Regions from separate parts of the Streptomyces sp. NPDC056144 genome, predicted to be linked through region 2. Evidence: riboswitches for the same ligand, from Rfam matches in the RefSeq annotation. Region 2 holds a riboswitch; each other region holds the start of a gene.
The links. A riboswitch is a leader RNA that binds a small molecule or an ion and turns the genes downstream of it on or off. The one in region 2 is predicted to bind cyclic di-AMP.

Region 1: another riboswitch for cyclic di-AMP. It lies ahead of ACFC0Z_RS24610 (transglycosylase family protein); the one in region 2 lies ahead of ACFC0Z_RS14635 (M23 family metallopeptidase).
Region 3: another riboswitch for cyclic di-AMP. It lies ahead of ACFC0Z_RS01035 (peptidoglycan DD-metalloendopeptidase family protein); the one in region 2 lies ahead of ACFC0Z_RS14635 (M23 family metallopeptidase).

The regions. Positions count from the first base shown of each region.
Region 1 is NZ_JBHJVF010000008.1:194,265-201,431, reverse strand. Features, by position in the region: gene ACFC0Z_RS24635 (NAD(P)/FAD-dependent oxidoreductase) at 1-158, opposite strand, end outside; gene ACFC0Z_RS24630 (exopolyphosphatase) at 529-1,449, opposite strand; gene ACFC0Z_RS24625 (DUF501 domain-containing protein) at 1,446-1,988, opposite strand; gene ACFC0Z_RS24620 (septum formation initiator family protein) at 2,053-2,523, opposite strand; gene eno (phosphopyruvate hydratase) at 2,612-3,898, opposite strand; gene ACFC0Z_RS24610 (transglycosylase family protein) at 4,174-4,980, opposite strand; cyclic di-AMP (ydaO/yuaA leader) riboswitch at 4,984-5,154, opposite strand; gene ACFC0Z_RS24605 (transglycosylase family protein) at 5,412-6,596, opposite strand; gene ACFC0Z_RS24600 (cytochrome P450) at 6,727-7,167, opposite strand, start outside.
Region 2 is NZ_JBHJVF010000004.1:125,112-132,278, forward strand. Features, by position in the region: gene ACFC0Z_RS14620 (DNA topoisomerase (ATP-hydrolyzing) subunit A) at 1-681, opposite strand, end outside; gene ACFC0Z_RS14625 (M16 family metallopeptidase) at 863-2,218, shown strand; gene ACFC0Z_RS14630 (M16 family metallopeptidase) at 2,245-3,612, shown strand; cyclic di-AMP (ydaO/yuaA leader) riboswitch at 3,826-3,987, shown strand; gene ACFC0Z_RS14635 (M23 family metallopeptidase) at 3,995-4,777, shown strand; gene ACFC0Z_RS14640 (GntR family transcriptional regulator) at 4,911-5,594, shown strand; gene ACFC0Z_RS14645 (HPr family phosphocarrier protein) at 5,738-6,019, opposite strand; gene ACFC0Z_RS14650 (GNAT family N-acetyltransferase) at 6,206-7,167, shown strand, end outside.
Region 3 is NZ_JBHJVF010000001.1:226,818-233,984, forward strand. Features, by position in the region: gene hpnH (adenosyl-hopene transferase HpnH) at 1-906, shown strand, start outside; gene ACFC0Z_RS01015 (aspartate aminotransferase family protein) at 917-2,302, shown strand; gene ACFC0Z_RS01020 (XRE family transcriptional regulator) at 2,410-3,054, shown strand; gene ACFC0Z_RS01025 (DUF6126 family protein) at 3,075-3,227, shown strand; gene ACFC0Z_RS01030 (tyrosine-protein phosphatase) at 3,244-4,065, opposite strand; cyclic di-AMP (ydaO/yuaA leader) riboswitch at 4,460-4,616, shown strand; gene ACFC0Z_RS01035 (peptidoglycan DD-metalloendopeptidase family protein) at 4,621-5,610, shown strand; gene ACFC0Z_RS01040 (SGNH/GDSL hydrolase family protein) at 5,762-6,556, shown strand; gene ACFC0Z_RS01045 (STM4011 family radical SAM protein) at 6,543-7,167, opposite strand, start outside.

The sequences.
Region 1 (7,167 bases), on a different contig from region 2:
TCGGGCAGGAAGGGCTGGTAGGTCATGTACGACCGCGGGTCGACGACCGTGACGGTCGCTTCCGCGTAGCGCATCTTCTTGAGGATGCGCCGAGCTGCGTACAGGCCTACGTACCCGCCGCCTACTACGAGGATCCTGGGACGCTCCGTGGTGCTCATGGGATCGAGTATCCACCCCGTCCGAGGGGGGTGCTCGTGCGCCCCTTCACAAGCTCCGCGCACACCTCTGCTACACTCCGCCGCCCACGTGATCCAGGTCATGGTCCCGCAAAGGAACCGAGGTGCGGTCGCGAACGTTGTTCACCCCTCGTGGCCTGGCCTGGAGAGCCCTCCGTAACCCCCGGAGGCCAGGTGCGTTCACACGATGGAAACAGCGAGCGAAGTGGGCCCGGAGCCTGCGAAAGGGCCCCGAGGCGCCCCCCGGAGGGCCTAAAGACCCTCCTCGAGCGCCATCAGGGCCCTTTTCCTTGTGAAGAACTTCACGAACCTTTCCCGGCGGGGTGCCGCCGGAGGGCTCGATAGGTGCCCACTATGCGACGGATAGGGCGATCCCATCGAGGATGTCGTGCTCGCTGACGACGACCTCGGAGGCGCCGACCCGCTCGACGATCTCGCGCAGGACGAGCGCACCGGCGATGATCACGTCCACCCGCCCGGGGTGGATGACCGGGATCGCGGCCCGCTCGTCGTGGGTGGAGGCGAGGAGCCGGTCGGCGACCTCGGCGACCTGGGCGGCGGAGATCCGGGCGTGGTGGATCTTCGTGGAGTCGTACTCCGTGAGCCCGAGCGCGATCGCGGCGACCGTGGTGACCGAGCCGGCGAGGCCGACGAGGGTCTCGGCCGAGGTGATCGGCACGGTCTCGGCGGCCAGGTCGAGGGCGGCCCGCACGTCGGCGCGGATCGCCTCCGCCTCCTCGGCGGTCGGCGGGTCGTGGCGGACGTGCCGCTCGGTGAGCCGGACGCAGCCGATGTCGACGGAGCGGGCCGCCTCGACGTGCCGGTTGCCGACGACGAACTCGGTCGAGCCGCCGCCGATGTCCACGACCAGGCGCAGGTCGTCGCCGTGCAGCTCGCCGGTGGCGCCGGTGAAGGAGAACTCGGCCTCCTGGTCGCCGGTGATGACCTCGGGCTCGACGCCCAGGATCTCCACGACCCCGTTCACGAACTCCTCGCGGTTCTCCGCGTCGCGCGAGGCGGAGGTGGCGACGAAGCGGAGCCGGTCGGTGCCGACGCCGAACTCCTCGATGACCTCGGCGTACGCGCGGCAGGCCGCGAAGGTGCGCTCCAGGGCCTCGGGGGCGAGCCGCCCGGTCTTGTCGACGCCCTGGCCGAGCCGGACGATCGTCATCCGGCGGTCCAGCTCGACGAGGTCGCCCGTCTTCGGGTCGAGGTCCGCCACGAGGAGGCGGATGGAGTTCGTACCGCAGTCGATTCCGGCGACTCGGGTCACTGCTCCTCGCCCTCCTTCTTCTCGCCGCACGGGGTCACGCACGCGCCCTTGGCCCACCACTCCGGCAGCATCGCGAGCGCCTCGTCGCCGAACGGGTTCACGCCCGGGCCCGCGACCAGCGAGTGGCCGACGAGGACGTGCAGGCACTTGACCCGGTCCGGCATGCCGCCGGCGCTCGGGAAGCCCTCCAGGACCTCGATCGCGTCACGGCGCGCGATGTAGTCCTCGTGCGCGGCGCGGTAGGCGGCGGCGAGCTCCGGGTCGGTGGCGAGCCGGGCCTGCATCTCCTTCATGACCCCGTTGGCCTCCAGCGTGCCGATGGCCGAGGCCGCCTTGGGGCACGTCAGGTAGTACGTGGTCGGGAAGGGGGTGCCGTCGGGGAGCCGGGGCGCCGTCTCGACGACGTCCGGCTGGCCGCACGGGCAGCGGTGCGCGATGGCGCGCAGGCCGCGCGGCGGGCGGCCGAGCTGGAGCTCGAAGGCCTCGATGTCCGTCGCGGTGGGCTCGGTGCGGTCGGTCTGCGGAGGGGGCGTTTCCATGTCTGCTGCCTGTCTGCCTTGCAAGGGTCTGTCGCGGAGGGGGTGCCGGGGAGGGCGGGGGGTCTCAGGGCCTGTCGGCCTTGTCGACGCCGTCCCAGAGGTTGTCGTACCAGGGGCGGTCCGCCGCCTCCTGGCCGGCGCGGGGCCGCTGCTCCGCGTCGGGGTCGTTCACGGTGAAGCCGGTCTCGCCGGGGAGCACGTAGTGCAGGTGTTCCCGGGCGAGGCGCCGGACGTAGGCCGGGTCCTGGAGGCGGGCCTTCTCGTCCTTCAGCTCCTCGACGCGCTGCGCGGTCTCGGCGGCCCTGCGTTCCTGGTCGGCGATCTCGCCCTGCTGGGAGACGTAGCTCCGCATCGGGTAGGCGAGCGCCACGACGAGGGAGCAGACGACGAGGGCGAGGAAGGCCGCGCGCCCGGTGAGCCGGGAGCGGCGGGCCTGCCGCCGGGTCTGCGAACGGTAGACACGGGCCGCGGTCTGCTCGCCGAGCAGTTTGATCCGGGTAGCGGTCGAGAACCGGTCCCGGTCCTTCACGGCCATGTCAGGTCGCCTCCCCTGTTCATACGTACGTCCCCGCACACGGTACGGGACCGAGTACGGGGACGTACGGAACTGCCTAGGGCTGTGTTCAGCCCTTGAAGCGCGGGAAGGCGCTGCGGCCGGCGTAGACCGCGGCGTCATCGAGGATCTCCTCGATGCGCAGGAGCTGGTTGTACTTGGCGACGCGGTCCGAGCGGGCCGGGGCGCCGGTCTTGATCTGGCCACAGTTCACGGCGACGGCGAGGTCGGCGATGGTGACGTCCTCGGTCTCGCCGGAGCGGTGGGACATCATGCACTTGAAGCCGTTGCGCTGGGCGAGCTCGACGGCGTCGAGGGTCTCGGTCAGCGAACCGATCTGGTTGACCTTGACCAGGAGGGCGTTCGCGGTGCCCTCCTCGATGCCGCGGGCCAGACGCTCCGGGTTGGTGACGAAGAGGTCGTCGCCGACGATCTGGACCTTGGCGCCCAGCTTGTCGGTGAGGACCTTCCAGCCCGCCCAGTCGTCCTCGAACAGCGGGTCCTCGATGGAGACCATCGGGTACGCGGCGACGAGCTCCTCGTAGTACTCGGTCATCTCGGCGGCCGAGCGGGACTTGCCCTCGAACTCGTACTTGCCGTCCTTGTAGAACTCGGACGCGGCGACGTCGAGCGCGAGCGCGACATCTGTGCCGGGGGCGTAGCCGGCCTCCTTGATGGCCTCGACGATGAGGTCGAGGGCGGCGCGGTTCGACTCGAGGTTCGGGGCGAAGCCGCCCTCGTCGCCGAGGCCGGTGGAGAGGCCCTTGCGCTTCAGCACGCTCTTGAGCGTGTGGTAGATCTCCGCACCCCAGCGAAGGGCCTCGGAGAAGGACTCCGCGCCGATCGGGGCGATCATGAACTCCTGGATGTCGACGTTGGAGTCGGCGTGCGACCCACCGTTGAGGATGTTCATCATCGGAACGGGCAGCAGGTGCGCGTTCGGGCCGCCCAGGTAGCGGAAGAGCGGGAGGTCGGACGCCTCGGAGGCGGCGTGCGCGACGGCGAGCGAGACGCCGAGGATGGCGTTCGCGCCGAGCGAGCCCTTGTTCTCGGTGGCGTCCAGGTCGAACATGGCCTGGTCGATCAGGCGCTGCTCGGTGGCGTCGTAGCCGACGAGCTCCGGGCCGATCTGCTCGATGACGGCGAGGACGGCCTTCTCGACACCCTTGCCGAGGTAGCGGTTCGGGTCACCGTCGCGGAGCTCGATGGCCTCGAAGGCACCGGTGGAGGCGCCGGACGGAACAGCAGCACGGCCGGTGCTGCCGTCGTCGAGGCCGACCTCGACCTCGACCGTGGGGTTGCCTCGGGAGTCCAGGATTTCCCGGGCTACGACGACGTCGATGGACGGCACGAGCATCTCCTTCTGGGATGTGACGCTGGATGTGACGCAAGGTCCGGTGCAGGGTCGCTTGGCCTTGCGACAAGAGCCTAACCGTCTCCGGGGCTCCGGCCAGCCGTGCGCCCGCCCCCTGGGACGAAAAAGGGCCCAAGGGTGGGCATGTCGGGACGAAGGACCCGAGAATTACTGGACAGTAATCGGCGAATGCCCCGGAAAAAGGAGAACCCCGGTCCGGCGCGCACGGGGGAAGGGCGCGCCGGACCGGGGTGGTCACCGCGGAGTCGTCGTCAGACTTACTTCAGGTGGAGCTGCTGACCCACGTAGATGAGGTCGGCGTTGTCGACGATGTCCTTGTTCAGGTCGAAGAGCTTGGCCCAGCCGCCCGTGACGCCCTGCGCCTGAGCGATCTTGCTGAGCGTGTCGCCGGCCTTGACCGTGTACTCGCCGTCGCCCTTCTTGACCGTCTGGCCGGTCGGGGTGGTGACGGTCTTCTTGGCGGAGGCCTTCGGCGCGGCGTACTGCTGCGTCGACTGCTTCGGGGCCTGGCGCTGCTCGCTGCGGGTGGTCGGCTGCTCGGCCGTGCGCTTCTTGGTGTAGCCGTTCGAGCTGCTGGAGCTGCTCGAAGAAGAGGAGGAGCTCTTCTTGGAGTAGGAGGAGGAGCCCGAGTTCGAGGACGAGCTGGAGGAGCTGGAAGAGCTGGAGGAGCTCGACGAGCCGCCGGAGTACGAGGCGCCGGAGAGACCCACGCCACAGCTCGGCCACGCGCCCTTGCCCTGGCTCGCGAGAACCTTCTCGGCGACGGCGATCTGCGCGGACTTCGACGCCTGGTTGGCGGTCGGGGCGTAGGCGGTGCCGCCGTACGCGGCCCAGGTGGACGGCGAGAACTGGAGGCCGCCGTAGTAGCCGTTGCCCGTGTTGATGGACCAGTTGCCACCGGACTCGCACGCGGCGACGCGGTCCCACTCGGAGGCGGTGGCGGCCGAGGCGGTGCCCGCGGTCATCAGCGGGGCGGCGACGGCGACGCCGGTCACGCCGACGAGAGCGGCGACCTGGGTGGCCTTGGAGGGACGACGGTGCTTGCCCTTGGCGGAAAACAGCATGGGGATTCTCCTCACCGACGCCTGTGAGGTGAGCTGTCGGGTTCGGGCCGGAAAGTTGCCCGGCCGCGTGTCCTTGCACGCGGCTTCACCCCAAGCCGTTCTCGGCCGTCTCTCAACGGCCGGGACCGGCACTTACCTTGGGTCCCCCACTCCTGCCTTCGGCGCTTGCGCGACGACTGTTCCCTCGACCGACGGCAGGATTCGGCGTTTCGGTCGACGGGGCCCGCGGTGGCGAGCGGTTACGACCATAGGCACAAGCCCGCCGGAAGCTCAAAGGGCGACATTGCGGAAAAATCGCCCCTACTTGCCCTCCGGCGGGGGGTGTTTGCGCAGGTGGGAGGTGACGGAAGCAAAGTTCGCGGTAGTGACACGCCAGTTGGGGTGAAGAGACCCATGTCTCACTTACCCAAATCCGGACATACAGCCGCGAACTACTCCCCCTTCGACTCCGAACCGACCGTCAGGTCGAGGCTCTGACCAGGAAGGATGTGGTCCGGATCGGCCCCCACCGTCCCGCGGTTGGCGTCGTAGAGGGCGTTCCAGCCGCCGGGGAGTTCGTTCTCCTGTGCAATCTCCGACAGGTTGTCACCCGGTCGCACCGTGTACGCGTCCGAAGCGCCCTGACTGTCCGTTGTGCCCGAATCCTTCGACGCGTCAGTCGCGGACCGCGCCACGTCCGCCGTGCCGGTCTTGTCCGTTGTGCCGGATTCCTCCGGGGCGGGTTCCCCCCGGTGCTTGCCGGTGCCGGGCGCGACCGACGCGGCGTCACCCGGAGACACGCCGGGCGATTCGGGCGTACCGGGCGTTACGGGCGTGGTGGGCGCCCCGGGGGCGACGGGCGTCACGGAGGCGTCGGGCGCGACCGGGGCGGTGGGCGTGCCGGGCGCGTCGGGGTCCGAGGGCTTCCCCGTGCCAGGAGTGCCGGGCGTGCCGGGCGTGGCAGGCGGGGTGGACGTGCCCGGGGTGACGGACGTCGCCGGGGAGTCCGGCGTGGCCGAGGCGTCGGGGGTGGCGGGCGTCACGGGCGTGACGGGGATCGCGGGGGCGACCGAGCGCTCCGGGGTCACCGGCGTACGGGAGCCCGCGCCCGACGGCGTACCGGCGGACGTACCGGTGGAGGGGGTGTCAGAAGGCGTCGCCGTGGCCGCCGACGGCGCCCCCGAGGTCCGGTTGGACTCCGCCACGGGCCCCGTGGACCTCTCCGCGGGCGTGGCCGGGCCCGGGTCGACCCCGGTGGCCTTGCCGTCCTTCTTCAGGCCCGCGATCGGCGCGCAGGTCGCCCAGTCCGTGCCGCCGGCGACGAACGCCTTGTCGGCGACCGCGATCTGCTGCGCGCGGCTGGCGAGGTCGGGGCTGGGCGCGTAGGCGAGGCCGCCGTTCCGCTCCCAGCTCTCCTGGGTGAACTGGAGACCGCCGTACATCCCGTTGCCGAAGTTCGCGCTCCACTGGCTGCCGGACTCGCACTCGGCGACCCGGTCCCAGGTGGCGGCGTCGGCGGCGGACGCGGAGCCGGTGGCGAGCAGCGGCAGCGCCATGGCGGACCCGGTCACGCCCGCGGCGACGACGAGGGCGGGGGCCTGACGGGGGCGGCGGTGTCGTCCGTTCCCGGAGCGCATAGGGAGGCCTTTCGCGTGACGGCTGAGGTTGCCGGGAAACGTAGCGGCATTCGAACGCTCGTCACAAGTCGGTGGAGCCCCGATCACGCGAAGATCACAGTTCTGACGAACCGTCAACTAGCCCAGTGTTTCACCCAATACGCCCAGAAGGGGAGAATTCCACCGGAAGCGTGCGCAATCCCCGCATGATGAGCCCGCCGCGCCACCGCAGTTCGTTCGGATCGGCGGCAAGTCGCAGGTCCGGCAGGCGAGTCAGCAGCGTCGCGAGCGCGGTCTGCCCCTCCAGGCGGGCGAGCGGCGCCCCCAGGCAGTAGTGGATCCCGTGCCCGTACCCCAGGTGCTGGCTGTCCCGCCGCGAGAGGTCGAGGACGTCCGGGTCCGTGAAGCGCTCCGGGTCGCGGTTCGCGGCGGCGAGGACGACGAGCACCGGGTCGCCCGCCGGGATCTCCTGCCCGCCGATGGTCAGCGCCCGCGTCGCGTACCGCCAGGTCGCCATCTCGACCGGGCCGTCGAACCGCAGCAGCTCCTCGACGCCCGTCTCCAGGAGCCCGGTCTCCCCCGCCGCGATCGA
Region 2 (7,167 bases):
GGGGCCGGGGACGAACCGCATGAGCGTCTCGAGGTCGGCGCTCGGGTGCCGGATCAGGTGCCGGGCGGCCGCGATCACCTCGCCGAGGTTGTGCGGCGGCATGTTGGTCGCCATGCCGACCGCGATGCCCGACGCGCCGTTCACCAGCAGGTTCGGGTACGCGGCGGGGAGCGCGACCGGCTCCTGCTCCTGGCCGTCGTAGTTCGGCGAGAAGTCGACCGTGTCCTCGTCGATGGACTCGGTCATGAGCAGGGCGGCCGGGGCCATCCGCGACTCGGTGTACCGCATGGCGGCCGGCGGGTCGTCGTTGCCGAGGGAACCGAAGTTGCCGTGGCCGTCGACGAGGGGGAGCCGCATGGAGAAGGGCTGTGCCATGCGGACCATGGCGTCGTAGATCGACGCGTCGCCGTGCGGGTGGAGCTTGCCCATCACCTCGCCGACGACGCGGGCGCACTTGACGAATCCGCGGTCGGGACGGAGCCCCATCTCGCCCATCTGGTAGACGATGCGTCGCTGGACGGGCTTCATGCCGTCGCGGGCGTCGGGGAGCGCGCGCGAGTAGATCACCGAGTACGCGTACTCGAGGAAGGAGCCCTGCATCTCGTCGACGACGTCGATGTCGAGGATCCTCTCCTCGAACGCGTCGTCCGGCGGCGGTGTCTTCGTGCTGCGGCGGGCCATCGCGGCTGCGGCTCCTTCACCAACATGGTTGATCTGACGCGGACCATTGTGGACCGTGCCACCGACAACGCCGACCGCGACCCGGAAGAGGGACATCCCGTCCGTACGGGAACTTCGCGAGGTGTCGGCGCGCTTGCATACAGTGGCAGGACTTTTTCACATCGCGATCGAAGGGACGTACATGCCCATGGGTCACACGGCCACGGCCGAGGCCGGCTCCGGCGGCCTGACAGCGACCGAGCACCGGTTGGCGAACGGCCTGCGCGTGGTGCTGTCCGAGGACCACCTGACCCCGGTCGCCGCGGTCTGCCTCTGGTACGACGTCGGCTCGCGCCACGAGGTCGCGGGCCGCACGGGCCTCGCCCACCTCTTCGAGCACCTGATGTTCCAGGGCTCGAAGCAGGTCCACGGCAACGGCCACTTCGAGCTGGTGCAGGGCGCGGGCGGCTCGCTCAACGGCACGACGAGCTTCGAGCGCACCAACTACTTCGAGACCATGCCCGCCCACCAGCTGGAGCTGGCGCTCTGGCTGGAGGCCGACCGCATGGGCTCGCTGCTCGCGGCCCTGGACGACGAGTCCATGGAGAACCAGCGGGACGTCGTCAAGAACGAGCGCCGCCAGCGCTACGACAACGTGCCGTACGGCACGGCCTTCGAGCGCCTGACGGCCCTCGCGTACCCCGAGGGCCACCCGTACCACCACACGCCGATCGGCTCCATGGCCGACCTCGACGCGGCGACGCTGGAGGACGCGCGGAACTTCTTCCGTACGTACTACGCGCCGAACAACGCGGTGCTGTCCGTGGTCGGCGACATCGACCCGGAGCAGACCCTGGCCTGGGTCGAGAAGTACTTCGGCTCGATCCCCGGCCACGACGGCAAGCCCGAGCCGCGCTCCGGCGAGCTGCCCGAGACCATCGGCGAGCAGCTCCGTGAGGTCGTCGAGGAGGAGGTCCCGGCCCGCGCGCTGATGGCCGCCTACCGCCTGCCGCACGACGGCACGCGCGCGTGCGACGCCGCCGACCTGGCCCTGACGGTCCTCGGCGGCGGCGAGTCCTCCCGGCTGCACAACCGCCTGGTCCGCCGCGACCGTACGGCGGTGGCCGCGGGCTTCGGCCTGCTGCGGCTCGCGGGGGCGCCCTCGCTGGGCTGGCTGGACGTCAAGACGTCCGGCGGCGTCGAGGTCCCGCAGATCGAGGCGGCCGTCGACGAGGAGCTCGCCCGCTTCGCCGCCGAGGGCCCCACGCCCGAGGAGATGGAGCGCGCGCAGGCGCAGCTGGAGCGCGAGTGGCTCGACCGGCTCGGCACGGTCGCGGGCCGCGCCGACGAACTGTGCCGGTTCGCCGTCCTGTTCGGCGACCCGCAGCTCGCCCTCACCGCCGTCGACCGGGTGCTCGACATCACCGCCGACGAGGTGCGCGAGGTCGCCGCGGCCAAGCTGCGCCCCGACAACCGCGCGGTGCTGGTCTACGAGCCGGTGGCCACCGAACAGAGCGACGAGGACGGCGCAGCCGAGGAAGAAGGAGCGGACCAGTGACCGACGCCGCCACGTCTTTGACGAGCATGGACTTCCACCCGCGGCCGACGCCCGGCGAGGCCAGGCCCTGGGCCTTCCCGGCCCCGGACCGCGGCAGCCTGCCCAACGGCCTGACGGTGCTGACCAGTCACCGCCCCGGCCAGCAGGTCGTCGCCGTGGAGATCTTCCTGCCGGCCCCGCTCGACGCGGAGCCCGCCGGTCTCGACGGCGTCGCCACGATCATGGCCCGCGCGCTCTCCGAGGGCACGGACAAGCACAGCGCCGAGGAGTTCGCGGCCGAGCTGGAGCGCTGCGGCGCGACGCTCGACGCGGGCGCCGACCACCCGGGCGTACGGGTCTCCCTGGAGGTCCCGGTCTCCCGGCTGCCCAAGGCGCTCGGGCTGCTCTCCGAGGCGCTCATCTCCCCGGCGTTCCCGGAGGAGGAGATCGAGCGGCTCGTCGCCAACCGGCTCGACGAGATCCCGCACGAGGCGGCCAACCCGGCGCGGCGCGCGGCCAAGCAGCTCTCCAAGGAGCTCTTCCCGGCCGAGTCGCGGCTGTCCCGGCCGCGCCAGGGCACCGAGGAGACCGTCAAGGCGATCGACGCCGCCGCGGTCCGCGCCTTCTACGAGGCCCACCTCCGGCCCAGCACCGCCACGGCAGTGATCGTCGGCGACCTGACCGGTGTCGACCTGGAGAAGCTCCTCGCCGAGACGCTGGGCGCCTGGACGGGCGGGCCCGGCGAGCCGCTGCCGATGCCGCCGATCACCGCCGACGACAGCGGACGGGTCGTCATCGTGGACCGGCCCGGCGCGGTCCAGACCCAGTTGCTGATCGGCCGGATCGGTCCGGACCGTCACGACAGCGCCTGGGCGGCGCAGGTCCTCGGCACGTACTGCCTGGGCGGCACGCTCACCTCCCGGCTCGACCGGGTCCTGCGCGAGGAGAAGGGCTACACGTACGGCGTGCGGGCCTTCGGGCAGGTGCTGCGTTCCGACGCCGAGGGGCGCGGTGCCTCGATGCTCGCGATCAGCGGCTCGGTCGACACCCCCAACACGGGTCCGGCACTTGACGACCTGTGGAAGGTGCTGCGGACCCTCGCCGCCGAGGGCCTCACCGACGGCGAGCGCGAGACCGCCGTGCAGAACCTCGTGGGCGTGGCCCCGCTCAAGTACGAGACGGCCGGCTCGGTCGCCGGGACGCTCGCCGACCAGGTCGAGCAGCACCTCCCGGACGACTACCAGGCCCGGTTGTACGCGCGTCTGGCCGAGACGGGCACGGTCGAGGCGACCGCCGCGGTGGTCAACGCCTTCCCGGTGGACCGGCTCGTCACCGTCCTCGTGGGCGACGCGGCGCGGATCGCGGAGCCGGTGCGCGCGCTCGGGATCGGCGAGGTCACGGTGGTGACGGGCTGACAGCTCGCTCGCCGGACGGCCAACGGAGGCCCCGACGCCCTGGTTTCGACCTGGTTCCGTCGGGGCCTTCCGTTATGTCCGAATAGGGAACAAGTCGACAGTATGACCTGTGGCATGTCTTACAAACAGGCGTGTCTGTTTGGTGCGGGGAAGACGGTCCGCATAGCGTCGGGACGGCTGTCCGGCAGTAGTACGTGCCGCACCCGCGGCGACGGACAGTCATCGCCGAGTCCCCGTCAGGCGCGAGCCTGGGGAGCCGGGGACCCACAGTCCCTGGGGTGAATCGGGCGCCTTCGTCACCGACGGAGGGGCTCGTAGGAGACCTTCCTGCTCCGAACCCGTCAGCTAACCCGGTAGGCGAGAAGGAAGGAAAGGAACAGCCTTGGCGTTCACCCGTGCCACCGGGAAGCATCGTGGGACGAGCCGGATGGCTCGCCGCAGCGCGGGGATAGCGGGCGTCGCGACGCTCGCGACCACCGGCGTCATCGGAACCCTCGCCTCCCCGGCACTCGCCGCCGACGGGAACAACCGCTCCGCCGAGGACACCGGCCTGACCCAGGTGGTCACCGAGGACTCCCTCGCGGACCGGATCAACGCCCAGGCCGCCGCCCAGGAGCAGGAGGCCTTCGAGGCCGTCGCCAAGGCGAAGGCCGAGGCCAAGGCCCGCGCCGAGGCCAAGCGCAAGGCGGAGGCCCGCGCCAAGGAGGTCCGCGAGGAGCGCGAGCGCGCCGCCCGCGAGGCCGAGCGCCGCCGCCTCGCCACCTTCCAGCTCCCCGTCGCCGGCTCGTACGTGAGCACCGGCTACAAGACCGGCGGCTCGCTCTGGTCCTCCGGCAGCCACTCCGGCATCGACTTCCACGCCGCCTACGGCAGCACCGTCGTCTCCGTCGGCTCCGGCACCGTCGTCGAGGCCGGCTGGGGCGGCGCGTACGGCAACAACATCGTCATCCAGATGAACGACGGCACGTACACCCAGTACGGGCACCTCTCGTCCATCGGGGTCTACGTCGGCCAGACCGTCGAGCCGGGCCAGCAGATAGGCATCTCAGGCTCGACCGGCAACTCGACCGGCCCGCACCTCCACTTCGAGGCCCGGACGGGTGCCGAGTACGGCTCGGACATCAACCCCATCACGTACCTCCGCGCCCGCGGCGTCAGCCTCTGACACCTCGCGCGTTCCGCGTCACGAAAGCCCCGGCTCGTACCGAGCCGGGGCTTTTTGAATTCACAGGGGGCATCGGAATTTCCGCTCCGCTGCAATAGAGTCGGACTCTCGCGGAAGAAAGCGGAGGTCGGTCATGCGCGTTCCCGCGCAATCGGTATGCACGGCGATCCGGGACGACATCGTCTCGGGCGTCTTCGAGCGGGGAGGTCGGCTGACCGAGGAACAGCTCGCCCGCCGCTACGGGGTCTCCCGTGTCCCGGTCCGCGAGGCCCTGCGCACCCTGGAGTCCGAGGGCTTCGTCGTCACCCGGCGGCACGCCGGCGCCCACGTCGCCGAACCCACCGTGCAGGAGGCGGCCGACCTCCTCGACATGCGGGCGCTGCTCGAACCGCTGGGCGCCGCCAGAGCCGCGCAGCGGCGTACGGAGGCGCACCTCAAGGTGCTGCGGGGCCTGGTCAGGCTGGGGCAGGAGCGGGCCAGGCGCGGCCAGGGCGAGGATCTGCGCGCGCTCGGGGCCTGGTTCCACGAGACGCTCGCGCAGGCCTCCGGCAGCCCCGCCCTGACGGCGCTGCTCACCCAGCTGCGGCACAAGATCGCCTGGATGTACGCGGTCGACCAGCCGGCCAAGCCGGTGGAGGCCTGGGCGGAGCACGGCGCGATCGTGGACGCGGTCGCGCGCGGCGACGCCGAACGGGCCAGGGCGCTGACCGCGCTGCACGCGGAACGCACGCTCGGGCTGCACCGGCTCAAAAAGCCGGAAGACGGCCGTGTGAGGGTTTCGCAACATGCCGTCAACACGGCGAGCGGTCGGAATTAACGTGTGCGCCGTATACAAAGAAGAGTGATCGGACCGCTATTCGCGCCGGTCTTTTCCTGCTGCCTGAAAACGGTGCCGTGAAATGCGAATGGCCCGGCCGCCGGAATTCCGGCGGCCGGGCCATTCGTCGTGCGAAGTCCGGATCAGACGGTCTCGGGGAGCTCGTCCAGACCCTCGGCGACCAGCTTCGCGAGGCGGTCGAGGGCGGTCTCGGCACCCTCGGCGTCGGAAGCGAGAACGATCTCCTCGCCGCCCTGCGCACCCAGGCCGAGCACCGCGAGCATGGACGCGGCGTTCACGGGGGTGCCCTCGGACTTGGCGATCGTCACCGGCACGCCGGAAGCCGTGGCGGCACGGACGAAGATGGACGCGGGGCGGGCGTGCAGGCCCTCGGCCCAGCCGACGTTGACGCGGCGCTCAGCCATGGTGTTGCCCTTCGAGTCTCAAGCGGGTTGTCTAGACCAGTCTCTCACGGGATGCGCGGTGCTCATGCCGACCTTCGGCCCGGATCGGACCGCCTTTCGGCCCTCCCCACCTTGCCCGTCGTCAGCCCGTCGCGCACGCGCGACGCGACCGATGCCGCCAAGCCGTACCGCCCTTAGGCTGACCTCATGCAGAGCGCCTCGGAGCAGTCGGAGCACGCCTATCCCGATCACTGGGAGGCCGACGTGGTGCTCCGGGACGGCGGCACCGCGCGGATCAGGCCCATCACCGCCGACGACGCCGACCGGCTGGTCAGCTTCTACGAGCAGGTCTCGGACGAGTCGAAGTACTACCGCTTCTTCGCGCCCTACCCGCGGCTCTCCGCCAAGGACGTCCACCGCTTCACCCACCACGACTTCGTCGACCGCGTCGGCCTCGCCGCGACCGTCGGCGGCGAGTTCATCGCCACCGTCCGCTACGACCGCATCGACGACCGGGGCATGCCCGCCTCAGGACCCGCCGACGAGGCCGAGGTCGCCTTCCTCGTCCAGGACGCCCATCAGGGCCGCGGCGTCGCCTCCGCACTCCTCGAACACATCGCGGCCGTCGCCCGCGAGCGGGACATCCGCCGCTTCGCCGCCGAGGTGCTGCCCGCCAACACCAAGATGATCAAGGTCTTCACGGATGCCGGGTACACCCAGAAGCGCAGCTTCGAGGACGGCTCCGTCCGCCTCCACCTCGACCTCGAACCGACCGACCGCTCCCTCGCCGTCCAGCGCGCCCGCGAACAGCGCGCGGAGGCGCGGTCCGTCCAGCGGCTCCTCACCCCCCGGTCCGTCGCCGTCGTCGGCGCCGGCCGCGCGCCCGGCGGGGTCGGCAGGACCGTCCTGCGCGACCTGCTCGACGGCGGATTCACCGGCCGGGTGTACGCGGTGAACGCGGCGCTCACCGACGGGACCGGCACCATCGGCGGCGTCCCCGCCCACCCCTCCGTCGGCGCCATCGGCGAACCCGTTGACCTCGCGATCGTCGCCGTCCCCGCCGAACGGGTCCCGGAGGTCGTCGCCGACTGCGGCGAACACGGCGTCCAGGGCCTCGTCGTCCTCTCCGCCGGGTACGCCGAGAGCGGCACCGAGGGCCGCGAGCGGCA
Region 3 (7,167 bases), on a different contig from region 2:
GAGGGCTGCGGAAAGATCCAGCACCCGGCGGGTGTCCTCAAGCAGCGCATGCCCGTCGCCCAGGCGGTCGGCGCCGTCCTGGAGTCCGGCGCCCCCATGGTGTCCATCGCGGGCGGCGAGCCCCTGATGCACCCTCAGATCCACGAGATCGTCCGGCAGTTGGTGGCCAAGAGGAAGTACGTCTTCCTCTGCACCAACGCCATGCTGCTCCGCAAGAAGCTGGAGAACTTCACCCCCTCCCCGTACTTCGCCTTCGCCGTCCACATCGACGGCCTGCGCGAGCGGCACGACGAATCCGTCGCCAAGGAGGGCGTGTTCGACGAGGCCGTGGCGGCCATCAAGGAGGCCAGGCGGCGCGGATTCCGCGTCACCACCAATTCGACCTTCTTCAACACCGACACCCCCCAGACGATCATCGAGGTCCTGAATTTCCTCAACGACGACCTCCAGGTCGACGAAATGATGATCTCTCCCGCCTACGCCTACGAGAAGGCGCCCGACCAGGAGCACTTCCTCGGCGTCGAACAGACCAGGGAACTCTTCAAGAAGGCCTTCGCGGGCGGAAACCGGCGCCGCTGGCGCCTCAACCACTCCCCGCTCTTCCTCGACTTCCTCGAAGGAAAGGCCGATTTCCCCTGCACCGCCTGGGCCATTCCCAACTACTCCCTCTTCGGATGGCAGCGCCCCTGCTATCTCATGAGCGACGGCTACGTCCCCACGTACCGCGAACTCATCGAGGAGACCGACTGGGACAAGTACGGCCGCGGAAAGGACCCGCGCTGCGCCAACTGCATGGCGCACTGCGGATACGAGCCCACCGCCGTCCTCGCCACCATGGGCTCCCTCAAGGAATCCCTGCGGGCGGTCCGGGAGACCGTCTCCGGGGGCTCGGGGAACAAGGCGTGAGGCGGCTCCGATGAGCGGGGAGTTCGACCTGCGGGCCCTGCTCGCCGAGCGCGGCGGCGAGCGGTACGAGCTGCACGCGAGGTACCTCAACCCGCAGCTGCCGCGCATGCTCCACACCATCGGCTTCGACAAGGTCTACGAGCGGGCCGAAGGCGCCCACTTCTGGGACGCCGACGGCGTCGACCACCTCGACATGCTCGCCGGCTTCGGCGTCATGGGCCTCGGGCGGCACCACCCCGTCGTCCGCAAGGCGCTCCACGACGTCCTGGACGCCCAGCTCGCCGACCTCACCCGCTTCGACTGCCAGCCGCTGCCCGGCCTCCTCGCCGAGCGGCTGCTCGCCCACAGCCCCCACCTCGACCGGGTCTTCTTCGGCAACAGCGGCACCGAGGCCGTCGAGACCGCCCTCAAGTTCGCCCGGTACGCCACCGGGCGGCCCAGGGTCCTCTACTGCGCGCACGCCTTTCACGGACTCACCACCGGCGCGCTCTCCGTCAACGGCGAGCAGGGCTTCCGGGAGGGCTTCGGCCCGCTCCTGCCGGACACCGCGATCGCCCTCGGGGACCTCGACGCCCTGGAGCGGGAGCTGCGCAAGGGCGACGTGGCCGCCTTCGTCGTCGAGCCCATCCAGGGCAAGGGCGTCCACGAGGCACCGCCCGGCTTCCTGCGTGCCGCCCAGGAGCTGCTGCACCGGCACGGCGCGCTGCTCGTCGCCGACGAGGTGCAGACCGGCCTCGGCAGGACCGGCGACTTCTACGCGTACCAGCACGAGCCCGGCGTCGAGCCGGACCTCGTGTGCGTCGCCAAGGCGCTCTCCGGCGGGTACGTGCCGGTCGGCGCCACCCTCGGCAAGGACTGGATCTTCAGGAAGGTCTACTCCTCGATGGACCGGGTCCTCGTCCACTCGGCGAGCTTCGGTGCGAACGCGCAGGCCATGGCCGCCGGGCTCGCCGTGCTCTCCGTCATGGAGGACGAGGACGTCGTCGGCCACGTCCGGCGGGTCGGCGGGCTGCTGCGCTCGCGCCTGGCGGAGCTCGTACCCCGGTACGAGCTGCTGCACCAGGTGCGGGGGCGCGGTCTGATGATCGGGATCGAGTTCGGCCGGCCGACCTCGCTGGGGCTGCGCGGCCGGTGGGCGATGCTCCAGGCGGCCCGCAAGGGCCTCTTCGCCCAGATGGTCGTGGTGCCCCTGCTCCAGCGGCACCGGATCCTCACCCAGGTCTCCGGGGACCACCTGGAGGTGATCAAACTGATCCCGCCGCTGGTCATCGACGAGGCGGACGTGGACCGGTTCGTCAGGGCCTTCACGGCGGTCATGGACGACGCGCACGGCGGGGGCGGGCTGATGTGGGACTTCGGGCGCACACTGGTGAAGCAGGCGGTCGCGCAGCGCTGATCCGCGGCATCCCGGGATCATCACGGATCAGTACGGATCATCACGCGAAGTTTTGCCTCTGAGGCAAGAAACTTGCCTCAGAGGCATGATCCTGGCGGAATGGACGCATGGACCACGTCCCCGGGGACCGCTCCCCGGACCCTGCCGCCGCCGCTCCCGGCGCGCCCGACCTCCTGCCGGACGTCGCCCCGCAGCTGCGGGCCCTGCGCCGCCGCCGGCGACTCACCCTGGAGGCCGCCGCCCACCGGGCCGGACTCTCGCCGGCCCACCTCTCCCGGCTGGAGACGGGGAACCGGCAGCCCTCGCTCCCGATGCTGCTCGCCCTGTCCCGTACCTACGGTACGACGGTCTCCGAGCTGCTCGGCGAGACCCCTCCCGAGCACGACCCCGTCGTCCGGGCCGGCCGCTCCGATCCCGTCGAGGCCGACGGCTGGATCTACCGGCAGGCGGGCGGCGCCGGGCGCGCCCTCCAGTGCCTCCGCGTCCACGTCCCGTACGCCACGAAGGCCGACATCGTGCGCGTCCACCCGGGCGAGGAGTGGATCCACGTCCTGGAGGGCCAGGTGCGGCTCGCGCTCGGCGACGCCGTGCACGTCCTCGATCCCGGGGACAGCGCGCACTTCGACTCGCTCACCCCGCACCGCATCGGCGCCGCCACGCGCGGCGGTGCCGAGCTGCTCTTCGTCCACACCCTCATGCAGAGCCCCGTCGCCGAGCTGTGCCTCGGCGACGGGACCCCGCACCGGCGCTGATTCACCCCGAAAGGACCGACATGTCCGAGAAGTCCGCAGCGGTCACCGGCGAAGAGCGCGGTGAAGGCAAGTTCCCGAAGGGGCTCGTGCTCCGCCTCTTCGCCTACCTGATCGCCGGTCACCTCTTCGCCGGCTTCCTCTACCTGCTGTTCTCCATGGGCGGCAACGGCTAGGGCCCGTCCGGCGGGCTCAGGCCTCGGTGAGGAACTGCCCGCGCAGGCGCTCGCGGGTCTCCGGAGAGAGCTTCAGGCCCTCCGTGAGGTACGCCTCCACCGAACCCCAGGTCGCCTCGACCGACTCCAGGGCGGCCCGCAGGTACTCCACCCGCGCGTCGAAGAGCGGGCTCAGCAGCTCCATCACCTCGGGCGACATGGCGTCCGTCGTGGTGGAGCTGCGTCGCACCTTGTAGCGGCGGTGCGGAGCGTTCGACTTCACGTAGTCGGCCTCGATGGCCTCCCGCTCGACGCCGATCGCGAGCAGGGTGATCGCGATGGAGAGGCCCGCGCGGTCCTTGCCGGCCGCGCAGTGCATCAGGGCCGGGACGCTGTCCTCCGCCAGGGCGTGCAGGAGGCGGCTGTGCTCGGCGGTCCGCTCGACCAGCATCGAGCGGTACGAATCGGACATACGGGCCGCGGCCTTGCCCTCGCCCAGGATCTCCCGCAGCTGCGCGACGTCGCCGTCGCGGACCATCTTCCAGAACTCCTTGCCGTCGGCCGGGTCGCTCAGCGGTATGTTCACGTTCCGCACGCCGGGGAGCTCGACGTCCGCGCCCTCGACCTGGCGGTCGGCGGCGTTGCGGAAGTCGAAGACGGTGTGCAGGTTCAGCGAGGCGAGGAAGGCCGCGTCCTCCTCGGTCGCGTGGGCGAGGTGGCCGCTGCGGAAGAGGCGCCCGGGCCGCACCGCGCGCCCGTCCGTCGTCGGCAGGCCGCCCACGTCCCGGAAGTTGCGGACCTCGGCGAGCTCGGGCTCGTTCGCGTCGGTGGGCGGGACCTGCGGCAGCTGCTGCGTCACGGATGCTCCTGGTGGTCGGTGTTCGGGTGCCGGGCACGCGAGTCGGTTCCTGGGGCAATCATCCAGGTGACGCCGTGTCGGCGCACCCCATCTGGTCGAAATGGTCGATCTGTCCGTTATGAGGTCTAGGCCACAACGCGCCCCGTTTGCAGGTGAGATGGGCGGGCGCTGGTGAGCAGGGTCATAGAGGTGACGGATCGTGGTCGGAGGCCCGGAGCAATTCCCGTGCATGAAAAGGAAATCGAGGGACCGTCATCCACGCAGGGTGATCGGAATTCGGCCCGGAATTAGCCGCCGATCTTGAGAAAGGAAAAGTGCGGCTTGTTTGCTCCGACCCCGCTCGTCTAGCGTCGCCATCAATCCGGTCGGACCGCCTAATCCTGCCACCGCCCGGAATCCGCACTCATCCCATGCGTGGCAGGAGCGGGGGACCCAGGAAAGACGCCGGTCCCGCGACGCAGGACGGCTTGGGGTGAAGCCGCGTGAGACACGCGGCCGGGCATCTCCAGTCCGAACCCGACAGCTCACCTCGTAGGCGCCGGAGAGGAATTCGCCATGCCCACGAAGGGTAAGCACCGCCGTCCCAAGTTCAGCCCCCTGACCCGCGGCCTCGTCGCCGCCGGTACGGGCGGCGCCGTCGTCGCCCTGCCGATCTTCGGCGCCACCGGGGCCTACGCCGCCGAGCAGGCCGCCCCGGCGACCGTCCCCGCCCAGGCCGTGGCCGTCGCCGCCCAGGTGAAGGCCCCCGCCGCGGTGAAGGCGACCCCCGCCGCCGTGAAGGCGGCCCCGAAGACGTACTCCGTCGTCAGCGGCGACTACCTCTCGAAGATCGCCGACGAGCAGAACGTCGCCGGCGGCTGGGAGAAGCTCTACGAGGACAACCGCCAGGTCGTCGGCGCGGACCCGTCGCTGATCATGCCCGGCATGAAGCTGACCCTCGGCGCGAAGAGCACCTCGGCCGCCGCCGTGAAGGCCGCCCCGAAGAGCACCGAGAAGGCGCAGACCAAGCACACCAAGAAGAAGTCCTCCGCGGCCTCCTCTTCCTCGTCCTCCGCCTCCTCCTCTTCGTCCTCCGCGAAGAACGGCGACACCCAGCGCGCCTCCCGCAGCACCGAGCGCACCTCGGTGGCCGCCACCTCGTCCGGCTGGGTCGCCCCCGTCGGCAACGGCGTCTCCACCCCGTACCGCGCCTCCGGCTCCATGTGGTCCTCCGGCTACCACACCGGTGCCGACTTCATCGCCTCCTCCGGCACCACCGTCCGCGCCGTCGGCGCCGGCACGGTCGTCTCCGCCGGCTGGAGCGGCGCCTACGGCAACGAGGTCGTCATCCAGCACGCCGACGGCAACTACTCGCAGTACGCGCACCTCTCGTCCCTCGCCGTCTCCGCCGGCCAGCAGGTCAGCGGCGGTCAGCAGATCGGCCTCTCCGGCTCGACCGGCAACTCCACCGGCCCGCACCTGCACTTCGAGATCCGCACCTCGCCGAGCTACGGCTCGGACATCGACCCGCTCGCGTACCTGCGCGGCCACGGCGTCTCCATCTGAGACACCTGACAGCGAGACGGCCCGGCACTCATGTGCCGGGCCGTTCTCGTATTCCGTCTTGGGAGAATCTTTATCGGTGGCATATGTCACTGCTCGTCAACCCCTCCCTACGGTCGCGTAGGTCACATTCGAAAGGGAAGGATGTGCTCCCGTGGCAGACGATTCGAGATCAGAAGACAAGAACGCATTCGGGTCGTACGCGGCGATCGGTGACAGCTTCACCGAGGGCGTCGGAGACCCCGGGCCCGACGGGACGTTCGTCGGCTGGGCGGACCGCTTCGCGGTCCTGCTCGCCGACCAGCTGCCGGAGCACGACGCCTTCCGCTACGCCAACCTGGCCGTACGGGGACGCCTGCTCGACCAGATCGTGGCGGAACAGGTCCCGAGGGCGAAGGAACTCGCCCCCGACCTGGTGACCTTCTGCGCCGGCGGCAACGACATCATCCGCCCCGGCACGGACCCCGACGACGTGGCCGAGCGCTTCGAGCGTGCCGTCGCGGACCTCACGTCCGCCGTCGGCACGGTCATGGTGACCACCGGCTTCGACACCCGTGACGTCCCCGTGCTCAAGCACCTGCGGGGCAAGATCGCCACGTACACCGCGCACGTGCGGTCCATCGCCGACCGGTACGACTGCCCGGTCCTCGACCTGTGGTCCCTGAAGTCCGTGCAGGACCGGCGGGCCTGGGACGACGACCGGCTCCACCTCTCGCCCGACGGCCACACCCGGGTCGCGCTCCGCGCCGCCCAGGTCCTCGGTATGGAGGTCCCGGCCGACCCGGACCAGCCCTGGCCGCCGCTGCCGGTGCGCGGCACCCTGGAGGTCCGGCGCGACGACCTCCACTGGGCCAAGGAGTTCCTCGTGCCCTGGATCGGCCGCCGGCTCCGGGGCGAGAGCTCCGGCGACCACGTCGAGGCCAAGCGCCCGGATCTCATGCCCCTGTGAGCCCCAGGGGCAGGCCGGGGGGACGCGCGGCGGGGATCCGCTCCAGGACCCCGCCGGCGAAGACGTCGTACAGCGGCAGCGTCTCCAGGTGGACGTACCCGATGTGACAGTCGCAGACGGCGAGGGGGCAGGCGCGGGGACGCAGGGCGGCGCGGTACGAGCCGTCGTACAGGTTCCCCAGCTCGGCCCTGACGAAGTGGCAGCGCCGCACCGTCCCCTCGCCGTCCACCGAGATCACCGACTCGCCCGTGCGGCAAGGCAGCCCGGCCGAACGGTGCGGATGCCGGCTGTACGGGAAGAGCGGGTCGAGGGCCGTCCACTCCGCCGCCTCCGCGTCGGTGTACGTGTGCCCCTCGGCCGCGTTCACCCACAGGTAGACGTGGGGCGGCAGCGCGGCCCGCAGCCGCCGCGCCTCCTCCGCGTGCTCCGGCAGGCCGACCACGCCCACGCTGAACCGGACGCCCCGCTCCGCGAGCTCCCGGCACTTGCCGAGGAACCGCTCGAACGGCGTCTGCCCCGGGTGGTACGTGCACCACAGCGCCACGCTCGACGGGTCGGCCTCCGCCAGCCACTCCGTGCGGCAGCTCAGGTTGGTCTGGATCGCGACCCGC